DNA from 2 places in the Neobacillus phoenicis genome. Region 2 is predicted to be linked to the other one. Evidence: predicted binding sites of a transcription regulator. Region 2 holds the regulator's gene; the other holds the start of a gene.
What was found. Region 2 encodes NrdR, which represses ribonucleotide reductase genes. Its sites were predicted from a motif close to AACACNATATATNGTGTT; they were not measured.

Region 1: AA0X95_RS11200 (vitamin B12-dependent ribonucleotide reductase) is a predicted target of NrdR. The motif match lies at 3,935-3,952, and genes of this name have one in related genera.

What each region holds. Positions count from the first base shown of each region.
Region 1 is NZ_CP154847.1:2,170,416-2,182,519, reverse strand. Features, by position in the region: gene splB (spore photoproduct lyase) at 1-503, opposite strand, end outside; gene AA0X95_RS11205 (C40 family peptidase) at 642-1,091, opposite strand; gene AA0X95_RS11200 (vitamin B12-dependent ribonucleotide reductase) at 1,260-3,818, opposite strand; gene AA0X95_RS11195 (biotin/lipoate A/B protein ligase family protein) at 4,163-4,999, opposite strand; gene AA0X95_RS11190 (rhodanese-like domain-containing protein) at 5,192-5,575, shown strand; gene gcvPB (aminomethyl-transferring glycine dehydrogenase subunit GcvPB) at 5,936-7,396, opposite strand; gene gcvPA (aminomethyl-transferring glycine dehydrogenase subunit GcvPA) at 7,389-8,735, opposite strand; gene gcvT (glycine cleavage system aminomethyltransferase GcvT) at 8,754-9,857, opposite strand; glycine riboswitch at 10,008-10,097, opposite strand; gene AA0X95_RS11170 (DEAD/DEAH box helicase) at 10,254-11,942, shown strand; gene AA0X95_RS11165 (YqhG family protein) at 11,920-12,104, shown strand, end outside.
Region 2 is NZ_CP154847.1:1,886,327-1,898,430, forward strand. Features, by position in the region: gene mutM (DNA-formamidopyrimidine glycosylase) at 1-337, shown strand, start outside; gene ytaF (sporulation membrane protein YtaF) at 436-1,071, shown strand; gene coaE (dephospho-CoA kinase) at 1,091-1,699, shown strand; gene AA0X95_RS09695 (glyceraldehyde-3-phosphate dehydrogenase) at 2,039-3,070, shown strand; gene speD (adenosylmethionine decarboxylase) at 3,439-3,813, shown strand; gene AA0X95_RS09705 (hypothetical protein) at 4,087-4,473, shown strand; gene nrdR (transcriptional regulator NrdR) at 4,560-5,021, shown strand; gene AA0X95_RS09715 (replication initiation and membrane attachment family protein) at 5,080-6,480, shown strand; gene dnaI (primosomal protein DnaI) at 6,493-7,419, shown strand; gene ytxC (putative sporulation protein YtxC) at 7,724-8,605, shown strand; gene thrS (threonine--tRNA ligase) at 9,028-10,962, shown strand; ribosomal protein L20 leader region at 11,134-11,265, shown strand; gene infC (translation initiation factor IF-3) at 11,390-11,908, shown strand; gene rpmI (50S ribosomal protein L35) at 11,925-12,104, shown strand, end outside.

The sequences.
Region 1 (12,104 bases), 280 kb from region 2:
TCTCCGAACTCTGTTTGTCCGATAAATTCAATGGTTTTCTTAAGAGAATGTGTTAAGTGATCTAAGCCAACAATATCCGATGTACAGGCTGCTTCAAATCGGGTAATTTCAGGTTTTCTCTCTTCCATATACTTCTCTGCCTGTGCAAAAATTTCATCTAAATTAACATATGTCCGAATATATGGTTTACTACCAAGTGTTGTTTGTAAGTAACAGTAGTGGCAATGTCCCATACAGCCTGTAGCCAATGGAATGGCATACTCTGCAGAAGGTTTCGATGTATCAAATTTTAATGTTCTTCTGATTCCAACCACCAGTGTAGATTTTGCATTTCGATATTGCTGTAATTCATTGTCTCCAGGTATTCCTCTTACCTGGTTATGTGAAGTGGTTTCTCTTATCTCAAGTCCCATTTTTGTAAATTTTTCTTTTAGTTCCCTGCCTAGTGGGTATTCTAATGCTTTCGGTTCAATGTAAACTAACTGTGGCATAAACGGTTCCATGGTCTCCCTCTTTTCTCAGATGCTTTTTATGTAGTATTAGCTACCGAGAAAAAGTTAAAAAGAAACCGCTGGAACAATTATTTCCATACATAAAAAATGAGTACCGACTTATGCCGATACTCTAGGGATATATTTTATTTAGATTCGTTTTGCACCAATATATTTTGGTTTCCAATAGGTATTACTTGTATAGGTAACAATAACTCCTTTTGATGATGAAGCCATAATCATTTTCCCTGCACCAATATACATTGCGACATGTGTGGGTCTGCTAGCTTTTGTTGGTGCATAAAACAATAAATCTCCAGGCTGTAAGTAACTTACACGATATCCTTTAGTGTAAAACATATCCGCTGCCGTTCTAGGCAGCACTTTACCAGCCTTAGAGTAAGAATACTTTACTAATCCGGAACAGTCGAAACCACTTGGAGTAATCCCACCCCATCTATATGGAACACCAAGGTTAGCCTTGGCAACTGAAATTGCTTTTGTATGATAGTATGCCGCTTCTGCTTTATCACCCGTAGTAGCAAACACTGAGCTAAGACCAATTGTAATCGCAAGAACAGAGATTAGTTTTTTTAGCATAATGTTGTCCTCCCTGGAGTGATGTATTTGATAATCACAGTATACAAGGAAATAATAACAAGGACTTCACAGCAATATTACGATTTGATTGCAAAGTTATTCTAATATAATTTAATTTATTGAAAAAGGATGGAAATATTGCTATCCACCCTCTCTCTTTAATACTTTTTATAATCCACATTTTAATTGAGCATTACAGTTTGTACATGTATTACAGCCGCCGATTTCTTTGACTTTTCCTTTTCGGCAAACTGGGCACGTATTGCCAACCTCAGAACCAATTGTTACGTCTGTTGAACGCAGGTCACTGATGGTGTCAACTAGAACAACATGCTGCTTTGGCTTTTCATCAAACATCGATAACTGCTCATTTGTATTTTCTTCTGCTTTAAGGGTTAGTACTTGAGAATCCCGGGAACCATCTACATAAACAGTTCCACCTTTAGCACCGCCGCTATATAATCGTTCGTATACTTTTTCTACTTGTTCTACACTATAGCCTTTCGGCGCATTAACGGTTTTACTGATGGAGCTGTCGATCCAGCGTTGGATGACGCATTGGACATCAGCATGTGCCTCTGGTGCTAATTCCATTGCAGTGATGAACCATTTCGGAAGATTATTATCATCTGCCTCAGGATGTTGTTCCAAATACTCCTGAACGATATCAGCATTTACTTCAATAAATTTACCAAGACGTCCACTCCGGAAATAAGAGAATGAGAAATAAGGCTCAAGTCCGGTACTCACGCCAACCATGGTCCCAGTGGACCCCGTAGGAGCAACAGTAAGCAAATGTGAATTTCTTATTCCTTTTTCCATTATCGCTTGGCGGACATCCTCAGGCATTTTTTTCAAAAATCCTGTATTAATAAATGCCTGTCTTAATCGATTTGTCTCTTCAGTAGTTTCACCATTTAAGAACGGGAAACTTCCCTTCTCTGTTGCTATTTCAACTGATGTTCTATAGGCGGTTGTAGCGATGGTTTCAAACACTTTATCAACTAATTCATTACCTTCTGGTGAGCCGTACTCGGTTTCACAATAGATTAATAAATCGTGTAAGCCCATTACTCCTAGACCAACCCGACGCTCACCTAGAGCCTGCTTCTTGTTTTCTTCAAGGAAGTAAGGTGTTGCATTAATAACGTTATCTTGCATCCTTACCCCTATCGCTACAGTTTTCTTTAACTTTTCAAAATCAACTGTTTTAGTATCCTTATCTGCCATCTCAGCAAGATTTACTGCAGCAAGGTTACACACAGAAAAAGGTGCAAGTGGTTGTTCCCCACACGGATTCGTTGCAACTACTTGTTGACCATATGCTTTAGCATTTGTCATATCGTTGGCATTATCAATAAAGAAGATACCCGGTTCTGCCGAGTAAGTCGCACAAATATTGATTAGGTTCCAAAGTTCTTTTGCTTTGATTTTTTTGTACACACGAACTTTGTGGCCCATTCTTTCCCACTCGCGCACGTCACCGACATTATGCCATTCTTCATTATAAATTTTCATTTCATTTTGGTCATAGTGCTCAACATATGGGAAACGAAGTTCATATTCACTATCATTTTCGACAGCTTCCATAAATTCTTTTGTTAGACATACGGAAATATTTGCACCAGTCAAGAACTCTGAGTTATGGACAGTGTAATTACCACCTGTAACTAATTTTTCTTCTGCGTCAGCAATGATTTTCTCATCAAAACCACCATAGCCTGGTATGTTTTTATAATTCACAATACCTTGATACATCGCTGTTTCCTGCAATGTTAGTGGTGTGAACTTAAGCTTATCCTTTGCATATTTCTTAATTGTTTCATCATTTGTATTTTCAATTAAGAATCGTAGAATCCTAGGATTTTGCATCTTAGAAATAATAAATTCAATAATATCTGGGTGCCAGTCCGAAAGCATGATCATCTGGGCACCACGTCTGGACCCGCCTTGTTCTACTAAGTGCGTCAATTTAGCGATGTCGTCCAACCAAGATACCGAACCCGATGATTTTCCATTTACACCTCTTGCTAGTGTATTCCTCGGTCTTAAAGTCGACCCATTCGTTCCAACACCGCCGCCGCGACTCATGATCTCCATTACCTGTTTACGGTGGTCAGAGATCCCTTCACGTGAGTCTGGTACAAACGGCATGACGTAGCAATTAAAAAATGTCACATCTGTATTCGCACCTGCACCATACAGCACACGACCTGCAGGGATAAAATTCATTGAAACAAGCTCTTGGTAGAACTTTTCATACCATTCTTGTCGCTTTTCATCCGTTTCTTCAACCGAGGCTAGACCAGTTGCATTTCGTTTGGCAATTTGCTCATAAAATAGTTCCAGTGGCTTTTCAATCACGTCTAACGAACGGACAATTACCCCTGTACTAGCTTCTTGTGGGTCATCTAGCACTCCTCTAAATTCCTCTTCAACTAATACTTTTGCTTTTTTATTTTCCCAATCAATCTCCTGGATGTACCCAAGACCTCTTGCTGGAAATTTTGGATCCTCTTTTATGGTGAGAACAACAAAGTCGCCGTTTGTGAGAGTAATTTTTTCTGTGTCTTTAAAGGTGTAGCGGTCCAACATTACCAAACGCGAAACACCCTTGTGAGTTATTTTCATATCTGGGGTTACTGGGTGAACCTGGGGGAAAAGGTGGATATCCTCATTCAACCTTTCAAAATCAATATTCATTTTTTGTCTAAAAACTACAGACATGAGAACAACTCCTTCAAATAAAATCTACCTATTGTGTCTAATCTAGATTGCTTTTGCTATATCTAGTTGTCTTATATAAATAAGGTATCACAGCTCGACCGGAATAATCAACTAAAAAATCTATATATAGTACCGAAAATATTTTCGGTACTACTACATGTTGTATAACAGGCAAAAAACAATTATTTTGTCAAACATAAAAATAACTAGATTTAAGAGATAATGAAAGATTTTCTACGATTTTCGTCTTAAAACAGGGAATTTTAACAAAATTCGAGGCTTGCTACTTTTTTTAAAAGGTATTATAAAAAAGGAAAAAAGCGGCAATCGCCGCTTTCCTCAAATTATCGTTTAAAGTTCCATTCATCGTTTTCATATCGTTCAGTTGCAATCTTTTGGACGTAAGCGAGCTCTTCGTCTGTTAATTGATAGGATTCAAGTTCAATATTTAACCCTTCAGCAAACCCTTTATAAAACGCTTCCTTCGCTTCTTCTAGCGTAATTCTTCTTGGACTAATCGCATTAATTGCCACCGCTTTATCCTTAAACGCCTTCTTCATCCGGTCTTTTACCCGATCATTCGGATATTTAAAAAGACTAAACAGCTTCTCTTCGTCTAAATCTAAAAGAATCGATCCGTGCTGAAGAATAACACCCTTTTGTCTTGTTTGCGCACTACCTGCTACCTTTCTTCCCTCCACAACAAGCTCATACCAGCTTGGAGCATCAAAACATACTGCAGAGCGTGGATTCTTCAACGCATCACGTTCTTCAGATGTTTTTGGGACAGCAAAATAAGCTTCTAGCCCTAAATGATGAAACCCTTTTAAAATACCTTCTGAAATAACTCGATAAGCCTCAGTAACTGAACTTGGCATTTCTGGATGGTCTTCTGAAACGATTACACTATATGTAAGCTCATGTTCATGCAGCACACCACGGCCACCTGTTGGTCTTCTCACAAAACCAAGATTATGAGCTTTTACAGCATCCATATCAATTTCCTTTTCAACCTTCTGAAAATATCCTACGGATAACGTCGGAGGATTCCATCCATAAAACCGAATCACCGGGGGAAATTTCCCTTCACTGTGCCAATCAAGCAGAGCTTCATCCAAAGCCATGTTAAATGAAGGAGAACTATTACCTGTATCGATAAAACGCCATACTTCTTTTTCCATGTAAAAAACCTCATTTTATAAAATTATTTCGTTCTTAAGTCTACCAAAATCTGATATGAATTCAAAATAAGATGTTTCTGGTATAATTGTATGAGAAAAATTAAAGATTTTTTCCCATGCATCTTTATCTTTAGTGGAATGACTTATATAATAAAAACTAGTGCAGGAAAGCTTGAAAGGAGCAAAAAGAAGTTGAATTCACTTTATACCTTATTAATCATTATTGCAGCAGTTATTATCTACTCCGTTTTTACTTATTTCTATCAGAAAAGAATTGTTAAAACGGTAACAGAAGAAGATTTCCGTGCAGGCTACAGGAAGGCACAGCTTATAGATGTTCGTGAGCCAAACGAATTCGAGGGCGGACATATCTTAGGTGCACGTAATATTCCAATGTCACAAATGAAAATGCGAATGAAAGAGATTCGTCAGGATATGCCTGTTTACTTATATTGCCAAAGCGGAATGCGCAGTGCACGTGCTGCTCAATTCTTACATCGTAAAGGCTATAGAGACCTTACCCAGCTGCAAGGTGGATTTAAAAAATGGTCTGGTAAAGTAAAAGCAAAAAAATAATATAAACTCATGGTTCCGGAGCAATTCCGGAACCTTTAATTTTTTGGCTGTGTTAAAGAACATTGTTGATTTTTAACCCTGTTGATTGGAGCCGAAGGCGCGAAGACTCCTGCGGGAGTACGGGGCAGGGGAGACCCCGCAGGAGTGAAGCGACGAGGAGGCTCCCCGGCACGCCCGCGGAAAGCGAAGACGCCTGGAGCGGAAATCAACAGACAAGTTTAACAGACATCCATGCAAAAGAATTTGCACATCAATGAATGAAATAACTGCTAAAAGTTATCCACAGTTATTCAGGGTAGAGCCAATTTTTTTAAATAAGAAAGGTCAGATCCCACTTAAGGAATCTGACCTTTCTTTTAATTAATCTCTTTGATATTTTAAAATAGGTTTACGCGCAGCTGTTGTTTCATCCATACGACCTACAACAGTTGTGTGTGGGGCCTCTTGAACGATCTCTGGGTTAACCTCAGCCTCTTTCGCAATTTGGATCATGATATCGATAAATGAATCGAGAGTCTCTTTTGATTCTGTTTCAGTTGGCTCAATCATGATACACTCTTCCACATTTAATGGGAAGTAGATGGTTGGTGGATGGTAACCAAAATCAAGCAGACGTTTCGCAATATCGAGTGTACGGACACCTAATTTCTTCTGGCGTCTTCCGCTAAGAACAAACTCGTGCTTACAATGTCTATCAAATGGTAGATCATAGTATTCAGCAAGCCTTCTCATCATATAGTTCGCGTTTAATACCGCATACTCCGTTACTGCCTTTAAGCCGTCAGGGCCCATTGAGCGGATATAAGTGTAAGCACGAACATTGATTCCAAAGTTGCCGTAGTAAGGCTTCACACGTCCAATAGATTGCGGACGATCATAATCTAGGACGTACTCTTCACCGCGTTTAGCGATAATTGGTTTTGGAAGATACGGAATTAAATCTGCTTTAACACCAACCGGACCTGATCCAGGACCACCGCCGCCATGCGGGCCAGTGAAGGTTTTATGAAGGTTTAAGTGAACTACGTCAAATCCCATATCCCCTGGTCTAGCTTTTGATAGAACAGCATTTAAGTTTGCTCCATCATAATACAGCTTTCCACCTACTCCATGGACAATCTCTGCCATTTCAAGAATATTTTCCTCAAAAAGTCCAAGTGTGTTTGGATTTGTTAACATCAATGCAGCCGTGTCTTCGCCAACTACTCTTCTAAGGTCTTCTAAATCAACAAGACCATTTTCATTTGATTTAACTGTAATTGTCTCCAATCCAGCAATGGTTGCGGATGCTGGGTTTGTACCATGAGCAGAATCTGGTACGATGACCTTTGTACGCTTCATATCGCCGTTTGCCTCATGGTAGGCACGAATGAGCATTAATCCAGTCCATTCTCCGTGAGCACCAGCGGCTGGTTGAAGTGTCACTTCATCCATTCCAGTAATCTCAATTAAATGTTGCTGCAGGTCGTATAATAGCTCAAGTGCTCCTTGAACAGAACTTTCGTCTTGTAATGGGTGCACATGTGCAAAACCATTAAATCGAGCCACATTTTCATTAATTTTTGGATTATATTTCATCGTACAAGAACCTAATGGATAAAAACCTGAATCCACACCATGATTTCTTCTAGAAAGCGCGGTATAATGGCGCATGATATCAAGCTCAGATACTTCTGGAAGTTCAGGATCTTCTTCGCGAACGTAACCTTCAGGAAGAAGACTACTAAGGTCTAATTCAGGTACATCCACTTCCGGCAGGCTGAAACCGATTCGACCCGGTGTACTAAGTTCAAAAATAAGTGCCTGGTCTTGATTATGCATGCAAATCCCCCAATTCTTTCACTAAAGTATCAATTTCTTCCTTAGATCTTTGTTCTGTAACGGCAATCAACATATGATTAGCAAGATCAGCATAGTCACGACCTAAATCATAACCGCCAATGATTCCTTTTTGTAACAACTTTTGGTTTAATTCTTTAACTGGTTGATTGAATTTCACGATAAATTCATTAAATGAATGGCCATCATAAGCAATATCAAATCCAGCCTCTTTAAATGCGGTTTTTGCATAATGAGTCTTTTGTAAATTTGCTGCTGCCATTTCACGTACACCTTTTTTTCCAAGTGCAGTCATTGCAACCGAAGCAGCTAATGCATTCAATGCTTGGTTAGAGCAAATATTCGATGTCGCTTTATCACGACGAATATGCTGTTCACGAGCTTGAAGGGTTAAAACAAAACCACGTCTTCCTTGATCATCTGTTGTTTGTCCAACAAGACGTCCTGGTACCTTACGCATTAATTTAGTTGTAACTGCAAAATATCCGCAGTGTGGTCCACCGAATGCTGTTGGAATACCAAAAGGTTGCGCATCACCAATAACAATATCAGCACCAAATTTTCCTGGAGGTGTTAACACACCTAGGGATAATGGGTTGCTGGAAACAACAAACATTGATTTATTCTCATGGATTATTTCTTCAAGCTCTTTTAACGGTTCAATTCTGCCGAAAAAGTTAGGGTACTGAACAATGACAGCTGCAACATCAGCATTGACAAGTCCTTTTAAAGCGTCAACATCTGTTACACCATCTGTTACTGGTACTTCAACGACATCAAGGTATTGACCTTTTGCATATGTTTTAAGAACTTCACGAGACTCTGGATGAACGGCACTTGACACTAAAATAGTTTTTCGTTTTGTATGACCTGCACTTAGCATCGCAGCCTCAGCCAGTGCTGTACCACCATCATACATAGAAGAGTTGGCTACATCCATGCCTGTTAATTCACAAATCATTGTTTGAAATTCAAAAATGGCTTGTAATTCACCTTGAGAAATTTCTGGCTGGTATGGTGTATATGCAGTATAAAATTCGGAACGAGAAATCACATGATCTACAATGACAGGCATATAATGATCATAAACTCCTGCACCAAGAAAAGAGACATTTCTTTTTAAGTCTGCATTACGGCTGGCCATTTGAAATAGCTCTTTCATTAATGCTGTTTCAGACTTTGCCGGTTTAATATTGTATTCACCCTTGAATTTCACTTTCTCAGGGATATCGCTAAACAAATCATCAATTGAAGTAACACCAATGGTTTCGAGCATAGCCTTCTTATCTTGTTCAGTCATAGGTAAATAGCGATGTTTCATAAACCTAGCTCCCTCCTGTTATTTCTTTTCTTTTTTATAAAAAGGTGTTGGAACAACTGTGGCTTTTAAGCGTTTACCGCGAATTTCTACTTCAACCTCAGTGTCTAGCCCAGTAAACTCAGTAGAAATAAGGGCAAGCCCGATATTTCTCTTTAATGTAGGTGATTGTGTACCAGTTGTTACTACCCCAATTAGTACATCCCCTTTATAAACAGGATAGCCATGACGTGGGATTCCACGATCAATCATTTCAATCCCCACTATTTTTCTTGGGAGACCCTTCTCTTTTTGCAACTTTAAAGCTTCTTTACCAATAAAATCAGACTCTTTGTTAAGTTTGACAGCAAAGCCAATTCCAGCTTCAAGTGGAGAGATTTCTGGTGATAACTCCTGCCCATAAAGAGCTAAAACGGATTCAAAACGAAGAGTATCGCGTGCGCCTAACCCACATGGAAGAACACCCTCTTCTTTTCCTGCTTCTAATATGTCTTTCCAAAGCTGTTCAGCATCTACGGCATCACAGTACACTTCGAAGCCATCTTCACCTGTGTATCCAGTTCTTGATACAAGAGCTTTTTTACCATCTAAGCTAACTTCCTGCTGGAATTTAAAGAAGCCAATTCCACTTAAATCTGTTTCAGTAAGCTTTTGTAAAACTTGTTCAGCAAGAGGTCCCTGTATGGCAAGCTGAGCTGTTTTTTCAGACAGATTTTCAATGCTTACATCCCCTGATAGATGGTCCTCAAGCCATTTGAAATCCTTATCAATATTTGATGCATTAACAACTAGCAGGTAATGATGATCCTCAATTTTATAAACAAGCAAGTCATCAACCGTTCCGCCATTTTCGTAGCACATGGCTGTATACTGGGCACCGCCATCTTTAATTTTTGAAATATCATTCGTCATCATTTTTTGTAAATAGTTTAGACTTTCAGAGCCTTTTATTTCGATTTCTCCCATGTGAGAAACATCAAACAATCCGGCACGATTGCGGACGGCTTCATGTTCTTCTTTAATGCTAGAGAATTGAACCGGTAGTTCCCAGCCACCAAAATCGATGGTTTTCCCACCGAATTCCTTATACACTTCAAAAAGCGGAGTACGTTTTAACTCAGTCATTTTTAATCCCCCTTTAATTTAAAAACATAAAAAAGGACAGAAACCTCCCCTAAAACATAAGAAGGTCTCTGTCCTTGCACCTGAAAGTTTACCGAAAAAAGGCTTTCCCCTTTGGTGGCTACACTAGTTAGGTAGCACTCTCCAGAGTTGCGTCAAACAAGAGTTCTTTTGCCTGAGAGATTCACAGTTTTCTGCTTGCTCCTTCGGCGCTACCAAGGTAGTCTCTCCCCTTGTTGTCATTCGCAATTATAATATTTTCCTATTTGGTCATACTAATTATACTACTAAAATAAATTACCTTATTAAAATATTTAAAACATTCAAAGCTATTTTCATCCTACCATTAAAACAATACATTGGGCAATAGTCTTTTTTACAACAAAAGGAGCTGAAAAAATGTCTGTCAAAATTGAATTTGATTCCTCTTGGCAGGATGATTTTTTACATAGAATTGATAACGATGGGCCTTGGGGGAATTGGGAGCTATTTAAACTAGCGATTGGGGTTGAAAAACATCTTGTCATACCTGGATTTGAAGGCTTGCAGGCTCCAAAGCACCTTCCCAATTTAACACCGCTACCTCACCAGCTTGAAACAGCTAAGCAAGTGATTGAGAACATGAATGGGAAAGCCATCCTTGCAGATGAAGTGGGACTTGGAAAGACGATTGAAGCAGGCTTGATTTTAAAAGAATACATGATTCGTGGATTAGTGAAAAAGGTACTTATTCTTGTACCCGCTTCTTTAGTTACACAATGGGCAATTGAATTAAACAGCAAGTTCTTCATCCCTGCTATTACACAAAGGAAAAGCTATGTATGGGAACAATGTGATGTGGTTGTCTCATCGATTGATACAGCCAAGAGAAACCCTCATCGAGATATTATTTCTAAGCTGGATTATGACCTAATCATTATTGATGAAGCACATAAACTTAAAAATAATAAAACAAAAAACTACGAGTTTGTTCAAAATCTTAAAAAGAAATTTTGTTTATTATTAACTGCAACTCCCATTCAAAACAGAATTGAGGAAATCTTTAACCTCGTTTCACTTTTAAAACCGGGACATTTAGGCAGCGAAACCGCATTCTACGAAAAATACAAACGGGATGCACGTTCCTTAAATGATGATGAGCATTTAAAAGAATTAGTTAACAAGGTGATGATTCGTAATCGACGTGCTGATACAGGAATTGAATGGACTAAGAGGCACGTAGAAACCATCCCCATTGACTTTTCTCCGCAAGAAAAGGACTTATATGATTCAATTACTAATTTAAAAAGTGAAAGTGATTGGCTTCCAACGAGTGCCTTCTCTATCATGACTCTGCAGAGGGAAGCATGTAGCAGCAGGGAATCTGTATTTTACACCCTAAAAAACATGCTGCAAAAAAAGGAGGATCCCACTCCCGCCTTCGAAGAACAAATTAACTTTTTGATTAGTAAAGTGGAAGCGGTACAAAAAAATTCAAAAGCTGAAAAGGCCCTTGAGTTAATTCAAAAGGTTAATGATAAAGTCATTATCTTTACAGAATATCGTGCTACTCAAATGTACCTACAGTGGTATTTAAAGCAACATGGCATTTCCTCCGTTCCATTTCGAGGCGGATTTAAACGGGGGAAGAAGGACTGGATGCGTGAGCTATTTCAAAAGCAAGCACAAGTACTTATTGCTACAGAAGCTGGCGGTGAAGGGATTAACCTGCAATTTTGTAATCATATAATTAATTTTGATTTGCCATGGAACCCTATGAGGCTGGAGCAACGGATTGGACGTATTCATCGATTAGGCCAAGAAAAGGACGTCATGATTTATAACTTCGCCATCAAAAATACAGTTGAGGAACATATTTTAAAGCTTCTTTATGAAAAAATTAATCTGTTTGAAAAGGTCATTGGCGAATTGGACGATATATTAACGAAGTTAGAATTTGGCAATATTGAGGATCATTTAATTGATATATTTGGACAATCTGCTTCAGAAGGTGAAATGAGAATTAAAATGGAAAATTTATCATCTATGATCGAATTTGCACAAACTATTAAGGAAGGTGAGGCACATGCAGCAGCAGGAAATTCATAACTTTCTTATCAGTTACTTTGTGGCGAATGATTGCCCAATTATCGAGAATAAACCGGGATACTTAACCGTACAATTAACGATTGAACTGGATAAAGAATTAATGAACCGCCCCTTTTACTGGCACTACCTGGAAAAAACAGGTGGAATTCCTAATCCAATGCA
Region 2 (12,104 bases):
CGATCAAAAATTACTAGTAGGGCTTGGCAACATTTACGTGGATGAGGCCCTTTTCCGCGCTGGAATACATCCAGAACGGCTTGCTAGTACTTTAACTGAGGACGAGGTTAGCCTTCTTCACAGTGAAATTGTTGCTACTCTAGGAGAAGCGGTGAAAAAGGGAGGGAGTACGATTCGTTCGTATGTTAATTCTCAGGGGGAAATTGGTATGTTCCAGCTTGAATTATATGCATATGGGCGAAAAGGAGAACCATGTAAGAATTGTGGAACCCCTCTTGAAAAAACAACAGTCGGAGGAAGAGGCACCCATTATTGCCCAAGCTGTCAGAAACTATAAAGTAAGCAATATGAATTTGAAAACAACAATTCAATAACAATGGATGGGCTCCTACCATATACTATCGTAGTGATTTTCAGGAAGGAGTCCTAGACGTCATGGTTCAGTTGTTCTCACTTCTCATATTAGCATTTGCCCTTAGTCTTGATAGCTTTAGTGTAGGGTTTACCTATGGATTAAGGAAAATGGTCATGCCGATCAAATCTGTTCTCGTTATTGCGACCTGTTCGGCAGCCTCTTTAATGATTGCTGTGTCAATTGGGCATGGCTTAGAAAAAGTAATATCACCGAATATTACGGCAAAACTAGGGGGATTCATTCTGATTGCCCTAGGTGCCTGGGTATTGTACCAATTTTTTCGGCCGGAAAAAGAAAAAGAATTAGTAGAACATGAAAAAACAATCGTCAACCTTGAGATACGCTCCCTGGGATTAGCTATTAGTATATTAAAAAAACCCATGTCTGCTGACTTTGACCAGTCAGGTACCATTACTGGGATCGAAGCATTAATGTTGGGCTTTGCCTTGTCATTAGATGCCTTTGGGGCTGGGATTGGAGCAGCTATGCTTGGATTTCCTCCACTATATTTAGCTCTTACTGTTGCAGTCATGAGCTCATTATTTGTCCTGTTAGGAATAAAAAGTGGCGCATTTTTCCATAAATTCGATTGGATTCAAAAGTTCACTTTTTTACCTGGGGTTTTATTAATCATTATTGGTATTTGGAAATTATGATACCTGAAAGGAAAAAAGCATGTCATTAGTTATCGGTTTAACTGGCGGAATTGCCAGTGGAAAAAGTACTGTATCAACAATGTTTAAAGAAATGAATATACCAGTAGTCGATGCAGATGTGGAGGCTCGTCTTGCTGTGAAAAAAGGTGAAGCAGCCTACTTTCAAATAATTGATACGTTTGGAAAGGACATATTATTGGAGGATGGGGAGATTGATCGGCAAAAATTAGGTTCGATTATTTTCCATCAAGAAGAGAAACGAAGGCTTTTAAATGAAATTGTTCATCCGCAAGTTAGAAAGAGAATGATGGGGCAGGTTGAAGCTGCCCGGCAGAGCGGGGCAGAAGTCATTGTCCTGGATATCCCTCTATTATTTGAAAGCAAGCTAACCTATATGGTCGAGAAGACGATTCTTGTATACGTTGATTATGACATACAATTAGAAAGACTTATGAAGCGAAATAACCTCTCGGCTGACGATGCAAAGGCACGTATACAGTCCCAAATGCCACTAAACGAAAAAATAAAATTAGCAGATGCAGTAATTGATAACAATGGATCAATAGAAAAAACAAACAAACAGCTCATCAACGTATTAACCCAATTTGGTATTAGAACAAATCAATAATGGAATAGGAGAAGGAGATAGCCTCCTTCTCTTTTTTGTGTAGACTAAGTTTTGACACTCTGTTGATTGGAGCGGAAGGCACGAAGACTCCTGCGGGAGTACGGGGCTGGGGAGACCCCGCAGGAGCGCAGCGACGAGGAGGCTCCCCGGCACGCCCGCGGAAAGCGAAGTGCCTGGAGCGGAGATCAACATAAAAGTAGAAAAAAAACTAATAAGTTATCAGAATTATAAAACATTTAAAAATCCGCAATTTATTCATCACAATAATACCTATATATGTTATACTAATTACAAGAATACAACTCAAAAGTATAACATTAATACGGAAGGGGCCGTAAAATGAAGTCACGAATTGCAATAAATGGGTTTGGGAGAATTGGAAGGATGGTTTTTCGAAAAGCAATCCTTGAAAAAAAGCTTGATGTAGTTGCAATAAATGCGAGCTACCCGGCTGAAACATTAGCACATCTACTTAAATATGATACAAATCATGGACCTTTTCAGGGAGAAGTGATCCCTTTAGATAACGAATTAATTGTAAATGGTAAAAGAATTAAGCTGCTAAGTGACCGTAACCCGGAGCAGCTTCCATGGAAAGAACTAGGGATTGATATCGTAATCGAAGCAACTGGAAAATTTAACTCCAGAGAAAAAGCTGCTCTTCATCTTACAGCAGGTGCTAAAAAAGTGATTTTAACTGCACCAGGTAAAAATGAAGACGTTACCATCGTTATGGGTGTTAATGATGAAATGCTTGATATTAATCAGCATGATATTATTTCAAACGCATCCTGCACAACGAATTGCCTTGCACCAGTTGCAAAGGTACTAGATGAGAAGTTTGGAATTGAAAGTGGATTGATGACAACAATTCATGCCTATACAAATGACCAAAAAAATATCGATAACCCTCATAAAGATCTACGGAGAGCGCGTGCCTGTGGACAATCTATTATCCCGACAACAACGGGTGCGGCTAAAGCACTATCACTGGTATTGCCACAATTGAAAGGCAAATTACATGGGATGGCATTACGAGTACCAACTCCAAATGTTTCACTTGTTGATTTAGTGGTTGACCTACACCAAGATGTAACGGTTGATGATATTAATAATGCCTTTATGGAAGCTGCACATGGCAGATTAAGAGGAATTTTAGATTTAACAATGGAACCGCTCGTATCAGTAGACTTTAATACAAACGAGAATTCAGCTATCATTGATGGACTTTCAACCATGGTAATGGGGACAAGAAAGGTTAAGGTTTTAGCTTGGTATGACAATGAGTGGGGATATTCGTCTCGTGTCGTAGACTTGGCTTTATATGTGTCAGAGCAAATAGCAAAATCCTCACAGGTGAAGGTAGGCTAGATCAGAATAAAAAGGTAAAAAAATGCTGTCGATTGACAGCATTTTTTTTGTCCTAGCCTGTTCCAGTATGGGACAGTTTAGCATAAAATGCTTTTGAACTAATGTTTTTTTTATTATTAAATATAGAGGAATATGCCCACCTAGCCTAGTTACAAAAATATCTTATGAAAATTTTATATTGATAGGTTGCAAAAAAAATATAAACAAAGTATACTAGTCATCGTGAACTTCTTGAAATTAGGTACCTATTAATTACTTAAAGGGTTAGGACCTCTCTGGACTAACTTTCCCCCGTGGTAGTTATAAGATACCGTCAATAACCGGATTTCAGGAAACCATCATAAAAGGTTAGAGGGGGAAAAAAGAATATGGAAACAATGGGACGACACGTAATCTCTGAACTTTGGGGATGCGACTTTGAAAAATTAAATGATATGGATTTTATTGAAACAACTTTTGTAGAAGCAGCACTTAAATCTGGTGCAGAAATTCGCGAAGTAGCTTTTCATAAATTTGCTCCACAAGGCGTAAGCGGTGTTGTAATTATTTCTGAATCACATCTTACAATTCACAGCTTCCCAGAGCATGGATATGCAAGCATTGATGTATATACTTGTGGTGATTTAAACCCTAATGTAGCTGCTGATTATATTGCTGAGGCTTTAAATGCTCAAACACGTGAAAATATTGAAATCCCACGTGGTATGGGTCCAGTAAATGTTAAGCAAGCAAAGGTACTTTAATCCGAAAAAAAATGATCGAAGGGGTGTACGAACTATGTACACTCCTTTTTATATTTTCCGCATTATGTTGTAAACTAATTAGAAAAGCGGAAGCGCCTTGGTCAGCCCCGACAGGCAAATGTTCTTCGGTAAAAAAAGTCCGCCTTTTGACTTTTATTGCCGAAGGTTATTTGACCCGAGGGGCTAGGCGCTGGAGCTGGACAATTCTCGAAGTCGCATTTTATACTTTCTTATAATGATGAAAAGGAAGAATTTTTGGAGGGTACTATTTAAATGAGTTTATTCGGACGCTTTAGAAGTCAAATTGAAACATCTGATCAAAATAAGGATGCTTCTTTAAATACTCATTACTATAAGGGCAACTTTAATAAGATATTTGAATCAGTTGAAAAGGTATTTCATGAAGATGCTGACTGTCGCATCTTAACGGTCTCAAAAGAACATGGGGAGATTGCGGTAGAAATCACTAAGCCTTTCTCTTGTTTCCTGATTGTGACAGTTGTTTCTGTTAAACCATTAGAAACCGCTGTAGACTTTAACCTTTCAACCGAAAGATTTTCAATCTTAGGCAATTATCCTGAACTAAAAAAGCGAATTATTGCTTATTACGAACGGATGAATCAAATACATACTTTGATTAAAGGAAAACAAAACTCCTAATACTTGTACTTGTACAAAGGTCTGCTTTTTTATAAGATAAAAGTAGGAAATTGTTCGGATTTAGTGAGATTTGGAGTTGATTAAAAATGAAATGCCCTTCATGTCAAAATTATGGTACACGCGTGCTTGATTCTCGGCCTGTTGATGAAGGACGTGCAACACGGCGAAGACGCGAATGTGAGGAGTGCGGATATCGCTTTACTACATTTGAAAAAATTGAAGAGATTCCCTTAATAGTGGTGAAGAAGGAAGGTACACGGGAAGAATTCAGCCGTGATAAAATACTCAGGGGCTTGATTAAGGCGTGTGAAAAACGGCCTGTTGCCTTAAAGGAGTTAGAAGATATTACACACGGTGTGGAAAAGGACCTTCGAAGTCAGGGGATTTCTGAAATTAAAAGTGAAGCTGTTGGCGAAATGGTAATGGATCGGCTTGCCCATGTTGATGAAGTCGCATATGTAAGATTTGCTTCCGTATACCGCCAATTTAAAGACATAAATGTATTTATCGATGAATTAAAAGAACTGATAAAAAAAGAAAAATCGTAATGAGCTAAAGGAACGTCTTTGGCTCTTTTTTCACTATTGAAGGAGAGGTTGGGATTATATGGCGCAGCATTGGCAGGAAATCCTTCCTATCGACCGTTATATTGTAGCATCCGATGGGCTGCTCCATGAGTATGACCGGAAAGTGCTGACGTTTCTATACCAGCCCTTGATCGGGTCAACTTGTTTAAGCTTGTATATGACACTTTGGGCGGAACTGGAGGAAAATAGACTTTGGTCTGATTCATCTACGCACCATCTGTTAATGAACATGCTAGGGTTAAATTTAAAGGATATTTATGAAGCGCGTCTAAAGCTAGAGGGAATAGGGTTATTAAAAACCTTTGTTAAAACAGATGAGGAGGGAGATCGGTCCTTTATTTACGAACTGATCCCACCTTTAACGCCTGAACAATTCTTTTTGGATGGAATGTTGAATATTTTTCTTTATCGGAAAATTGGAAAAAACCACTTTGCCCGTCTAAAACGGTTTTTCTCTGACCAGCAAATGCCAAAGGAAAAAGAATATCAGGATGTAACCAGGGCCTTTCAAGATGTATTTGCTTCAGCTACGCCTGGTAGTCTTCAATATCTTCAAGGATTGTCTGAGGAAATGGAGCCAGAGGTGGACCACCATTTTATTGGTCGTAATAACTCGAAACCAATACAAATTGAATTAAGTACATTTGATTTTGACTTATTGATGGCAGGGTTAAATGAATCTCTTGTACCTAAAAAATCTCTAACCCAAAAGGTAAAAGAGATGATAAGCAATCTAGCCTTCCTGTACAATATTGACCCTATTCAGATGAAAAATATTGTCCTAAGTGCAGTCGATGAATCAAGTGAAATAGATTTGGAAGAATTGCGTAAGGGGGCTCGTGATTGGTATCAGTATGTCAATCAGGATCAGCTACCAAGTTTAATTGAACGAACGCAGCCTGCGGCCCAACAGGTTCAAAAAGATGAGCCAAAAACACAGGAAGAAAAACTCATACGTTATTTAGAAACCACTTCTCCATTAAGAGTCTTAAAGGATGTTTCTGGCGGCGGAGAGCCATCGAAGTCAGATCTGCAGATTATTGAGGAAGTGATGTTTAAGCAGAAGCTTCTTCCAGGTGTAATAAATGTACTTATTCAGTTTGTAATGCTTAAAACAGATATGAAACTTACCAAAGGGTATGTTGAAAAGATAGCAGGCCACTGGGCGAGGAAGCAAATCAAAACAGTGAAAGAAGCAATGGACTTAGCAAAGAACGAACATCGTACGTATATCGGTTGGACAGATAACAAAAAGGCTGGAAGGCCAACGAAGCAAAAAACTATACGTAAAGAGCTCATTCCAGAGTGGTTTGAGGAAAGTCCGGAAGAAGGAAAACCTGCTATCCAAACGAACAAATCAGAAGAGGATGAAGCGAAAAAGCGGGCAATAGAAGAAAAATTAAAGGCGTTTAGAAAGTAGGGGGTGAATGATATGGAAAGGATTAATAGAACATTACAAAGGCTGGCATCAAATGAAAGCTTTAAAAAACGGTATGAAAAACAGCGCCAGGAGGTTCTTGAGAATCGTGACATAAAATCGTTTTTAGCTCGGCATCAGGATAAAATTACTCCAGAGATGATTGATAAAAGCATGAGTAAGCTTTACGAGTATACAAAGCAAAGTCAGGATTGTGAACGCTGTGAAAGCCTTGGGAAATGCATTAACTTTATGCCAGGTTACCACCCTGAACTCGTTTTATCTTTGAATTCAATTGATGTGATTTATAAGCGCTGCCCTAGAAAAGTGATGGCAGATGAGAAGAAGAAAAACGAAAAGCTAATTAAAAGTCTTTATGTACCTAAAGATATATTGGAAGCTACCTTTGAGGATTTTGAAGGGGACACCGGGCGACTGGATGCAGTGGACAAAGCTGCGACCTTCTTAATGAATTATGAGCAGGGCAAAAAACAAAAAGGATTATATCTTTACGGGAAATTTGGTGTTGGGAAGTCCTTTTTGTTAGGTGCGATAGCAAATGAACTCGCTAAAAAACAGATCTCATCAATGATTGTTTATGTTCCTGAATTACTGAGAGAAATGAAAAGCTCTATTGCAGACTCCACACTAAACGAAAAAATAGAGGCATTAAAAAAAGAACCAGTATTAATGTTGGATGACATTGGGGCCGAAGCAATGTCAAGCTGGACAAGAGATGAAGTATTAGGTCCAATCTTACAATTTAGGATGCTTGAAAGTCTTCCGACATTCTTCACCTCGAATTTTGATTTTCAAGGTTTAGAGCATCATTTAACCTACAGCCAGCGTGGTGAAGAGGAAAAGATGAAGGCCATGCGAATCATGGAGCGAATTCGCACCTTAAGCGAACCAGTTCTAGTTAGTGGTCCTAATAGGCGTTAGTGTATAAATAGAAGGTGTTTTTATGGGATTACCGGATTACCCGGTAGTCCTTTTTACATTTAAAGTATAAAATTCGACTTCGAAAATTGTCCAGCTCCAGCGCCTAGCCCCTCGGGTCAAATAACCTTCGGCAATAAAAGTCAAAAGGCGGACTTTTCTTGCCGAAGAACATTTGCCTGTCGGGGCTGAACAAGGCGCTTACGCTTTTCTTAATTATTATATTAAAACTGAGGCTATCTAACTTCTATTTTGGCCAAGTCCCCCATATATATTAAACAGACAATGCCTCAAAGGGGGGATTTGGTTGGCGGAAATCATCTTCCAAAGCAAGCTGGATGCACAAAAGTTTTATAACCACTTGCTGAAGTATGTACCATATAATCCAATGAATGAAACTATTCTTCTTTTAGAAGATCGACATATAGTAAAAATAGTTGATATTTGCTTTTCTACGGATTTGTTTGACAAGGTGAAATCGGCATTTTATCAGTTTATAACGATTACGAAACGGGATCATTGGTTTCGAGAGATAGTAAGTGATCACTATTATTATACCGACATTGAAGAACAGCAGCAGATTATTGATATTATCTATTCCATACTGGACGGGCAAAGAGAGGACCTTGCTGTTTTACTTAAAGAAATAAATGAAGAGCCTAATCTAATTAGGACAGCTATTGAGGAGATTCTTCATGAAAATGTCACCTTCTCTTTTGACTCTTTTGTTAAATTTCGCCTGCGTTCCTATCTGCAAACGTTAGAAAGCTATGTTGAGATAGCCATTGATGAATACAAAATGGAGCAGGAATATCAAATGTTTGTGCACATGCTAAGAGACTTTTTGGTGAACCGTGAGCCCAAAATGGATACGCTTCATTTATTGTTCGATGAAGAAATTACTTTTTTTAATGAGGATTTTATTGAAATTAAAAGAGGCGAATTAACAAGATTGATTGATAGAAGGTTATTGGTGAATCATCCTGTTTATGTTGACTCCGCTTCCATTGCACCGCTATTGTCACTTGCACCAACGTCTATTTTTATTTATACAAAAGACCCTGATGAGCCGTTGGTTAGAACCATCAAGAATATATTTGAGGAAAGAGTAACCCTTAAGGAGTATGGCGCACTTCGTGAGATTAAAAAATGGATTCCTGAAGAAAATTCTTCTGAAAATCATGCATAAAAAATAAAATAATGTCAATATTTAGTTTTATGCACCTTGCAATTTTAAAAGTAAATCATTATAATAACGTACATAGCAAATATGTAGTAAAAGTAATGATAAGGACAACAGTATTTTATTTACGGTTTCTAGAGAGGAAGACCAGCGGCTGAAAGTCTTCTAACACGGGATAAATACTTACCACCTTTAAACTTCAGCAGTGAACATTTCCTGTTTTATGGAATTAGTAATTGTTGACGGCAACAGCCGTTACCTGACCAAAGTCATGATCAATTGTTTGAATTGAACATGAAAAATTGGGTGGAACCACGTGTTAATCAAAACTCGTCCCTATTCCAGGGACGGGTTTTTTTATTTTTTTAAAAGCGATTGACGGTTCTTTTCAGAGCCCTGAAACGCTCAAAATCAAAGGAGGAATTACCATGTCAGACGTTGTTAAGATTTCGTTTCCAGATGGGGCAGTAAAGGAGTTTCCACGAGGAACAACAACGGAAGATATTGCCGCTTCCATTAGCCCTGGCCTTAAGAAAAAAGCTATAGCTGGTAAATGGAATGGACAGATGTTCGATCTTCGTCGTCCAATTATGGAGGACGGTTCTATAGAAATCGTTGTTCCTGAATCAAGTGATGCCTTAGAGGTATTGCGTCATAGTACAGCTCACTTAATGGCTCAAGCTGTAAGAAGATTGTATCCAAATGTAAACCTTGGGGTAGGTCCAGTAATCGAGGGTGGATTTTATTATGATATGGACCTTGACGTCTCATTAACACCAGAGGACCTTCCGAAGATCGAAAAAGAAATGGCTAAAATCGTTAATGAAAATATTGAGATTGTTCGCAAGGAAGTAAGCCGTGCTGACGCTGTTCAATTATTTAAAGAGGCAGGCGACCCTTACAAACTTGAACTAATTGAAGCTATTCCTGATGAAGAAACAGTGACTATCTATGAGCAAGGTGATTTTTTTGACCTTTGCCGTGGGGTTCATGTTCCTTCAACTGGGAAAATTAAAGAATTCAAGCTTTTAAGCATTGCGGGTGCCTACTGGCGCGGTGACAGCAACAATAAGATGCTACAGCGTGTGTATGGAACAGCGTTCTTTAAGAAAGAGGACTTGGCTGAACACCTTCGCCTTCTTGAAGAAGCAAAAGAGCGTGACCATCGTAAAATTGGTAAAGAGTTGAGTTTATTTACAACTAATCAATTGGTTGGTCAAGGTTTACCATTATGGCTTCCAAAAGGAGCTACTATCCGCCGTGTAATCGAACGTTATATTGTTGATAAAGAACAACGTTTAGGTTATAACCATGTGTATACTCCTGTAATGGGTAGTGTGGATTTATATAAAACGTCTGGTCACTGGGACCACTATCAAGAAGATATGTTCCCGGTTATGGAGATGGATAATGAGCAATTAGTTCTTCGTCCAATGAACTGTCCGCATCATATGATGGTTTACAAAAACAGCATTCACAGTTATCGTGAGCTACCGATTCGTATTGCTGAGCTTGGTACACAGCATCGTTATGAAATGTCTGGTGCCCTTTCTGGTCTGCAACGTGTGCGGGGAATGACTCTAAATGATGCGCACATTTTTGTTCGCCCTGATCAAATTAAAGAGGAATTCAAACGCGTAGTTAACCTTATTTTAGCGGTCTATAAAGACTTCAATCTGAATGAGTATTCTTTCCGTCTTTCCTATCGTGACCCTCAGGACACTGAAAAATATTTTGATGATGATGCAATGTGGGAAAAAGCACAGGGGATGTTGAAGGAAGCTATGGACGAACTTGGACTTAATTATTATGAGGCTGAAGGCGAAGCTGCTTTCTATGGTCCGAAGCTTGATGTTCAAGTTAGAACAGCTTTAGGTAAAGATGAAACCCTGTCCACTGTTCAACTTGACTTCTTACTTCCAGAGCGATTTGACTTAACTTATGTGGGTGAAGATGGTAAGCAGCATCGTCCTGTTGTTATCCATCGTGGTGTCGTATCAACAATGGAACGTTTTGTTGCCTTCTTAATTGAAGAGTATAAAGGAGCATTCCCAACTTGGTTGGCACCAGTTCAAGTTCAAGTGATTCCTGTTTCTCCAGGTGTTCACTACGATTATGCAAAGCAAGTACAGGAACAGCTTCAAAATGAAGGCTTCCGTGTAGAATTAGATGGCCGTGATGAAAAGATTGGTTATAAAATTCGTGAAGCACAAATGCAAAAAATACCATATATGCTCGTTGTCGGTGACAAAGAAGTGGAAGATCATGCAGTTAACGTTCGTAAATATGGAGAGCAAAACTCAGAAACAAAGCCGTTTGCTGACTTCCTAGCCGAAATAAAAGCGGATGTGCAAAGAGGATAAATTTTTCAGAAGAGAGGGTCATTCCTCTCTTTCTTTTTGTTTTTGAAAAAAATATATTGAATAATTTTGGGTTTCTTGCTACAATAAATTTCGTTGTCATGAATAAATAGTTCGTTTGACAATACGTCTTTGTTTATGTTATAGTTACAAAGGTTAAATTGAATATGATTTTGGGAAAAGAAGAAGCACCCGCTTCTCACCTGATTGACGCATACGGCAGTTGGCAGGTTTTACGTGAACTTTTTGTTTATTTACTTATGTTTCGTAAAGTGTGGGTGTATTCATCCGCACTTTTTTGTTTGTGTACTTAAGAAATAGCACTTATAAAAAGTTTTATACCTGTCGATTCCAACTAAGGTGTTTAATAATAAGGTGAATCATCCTTTACCCAGACGTTGTATTCGTGAAAAAACCTTGGAGGTGGCTAATTATTAGCAAAGACATGTTGTTAAATGAGGGCATCCGCGCTCGCGAAGTTCGTCTGATTGACCAAAATGGCGAACAGTTAGGGATCAAATCCAAAAACGAAGCGTTGGAGATTGCCGGACGAGTAAATCTTGATTTGGTACTTGTAGCACCAAATGCAAAGCCTCCGGTAGCCCGGATTATGGACTATGGCAAATTCAAATTCGAGAATCAAAAGAAAGAAAAAGAAGCTCGTAAGAATCAAAAGATTATTACTACTAAAGAAGTTCGTCTAAGCCCAACGATAGATGAGCATGACTTTAATACAAAGCTTCGTAATGCTATTAAGTTTTTGGAAAAAGGCGACAAAGTAAAAGCTTCCATCCGTTTCAAGGGTCGGGCGATTACACATAAAGAAATTGGTCAACGCGTATTAGACCGTTTCTCTGAAGCATGCAAGGAAGTAGCGACTATTGAGTCACATCCAAAAATGGATGGCCGAAGCATGTTCTTGGTTTTAGCACCTAAAGCTGATAAGTAATAAGGAGGATATTCCAATGCCAAAAATGAAAACTCACCGCGGCGCTGCAAAGCGTTTCAAAAAGACTGGTTCTGGTCAACTTAAGCGTGACCATGCTTATACAAGCCATTTATTCGCGAACAAATCTACAAAAGCTAAGCGTAAACTTCGCAAAGGATCTCTTGTTTCTAAAGGCGATTTCAAACGCATTCGTCAA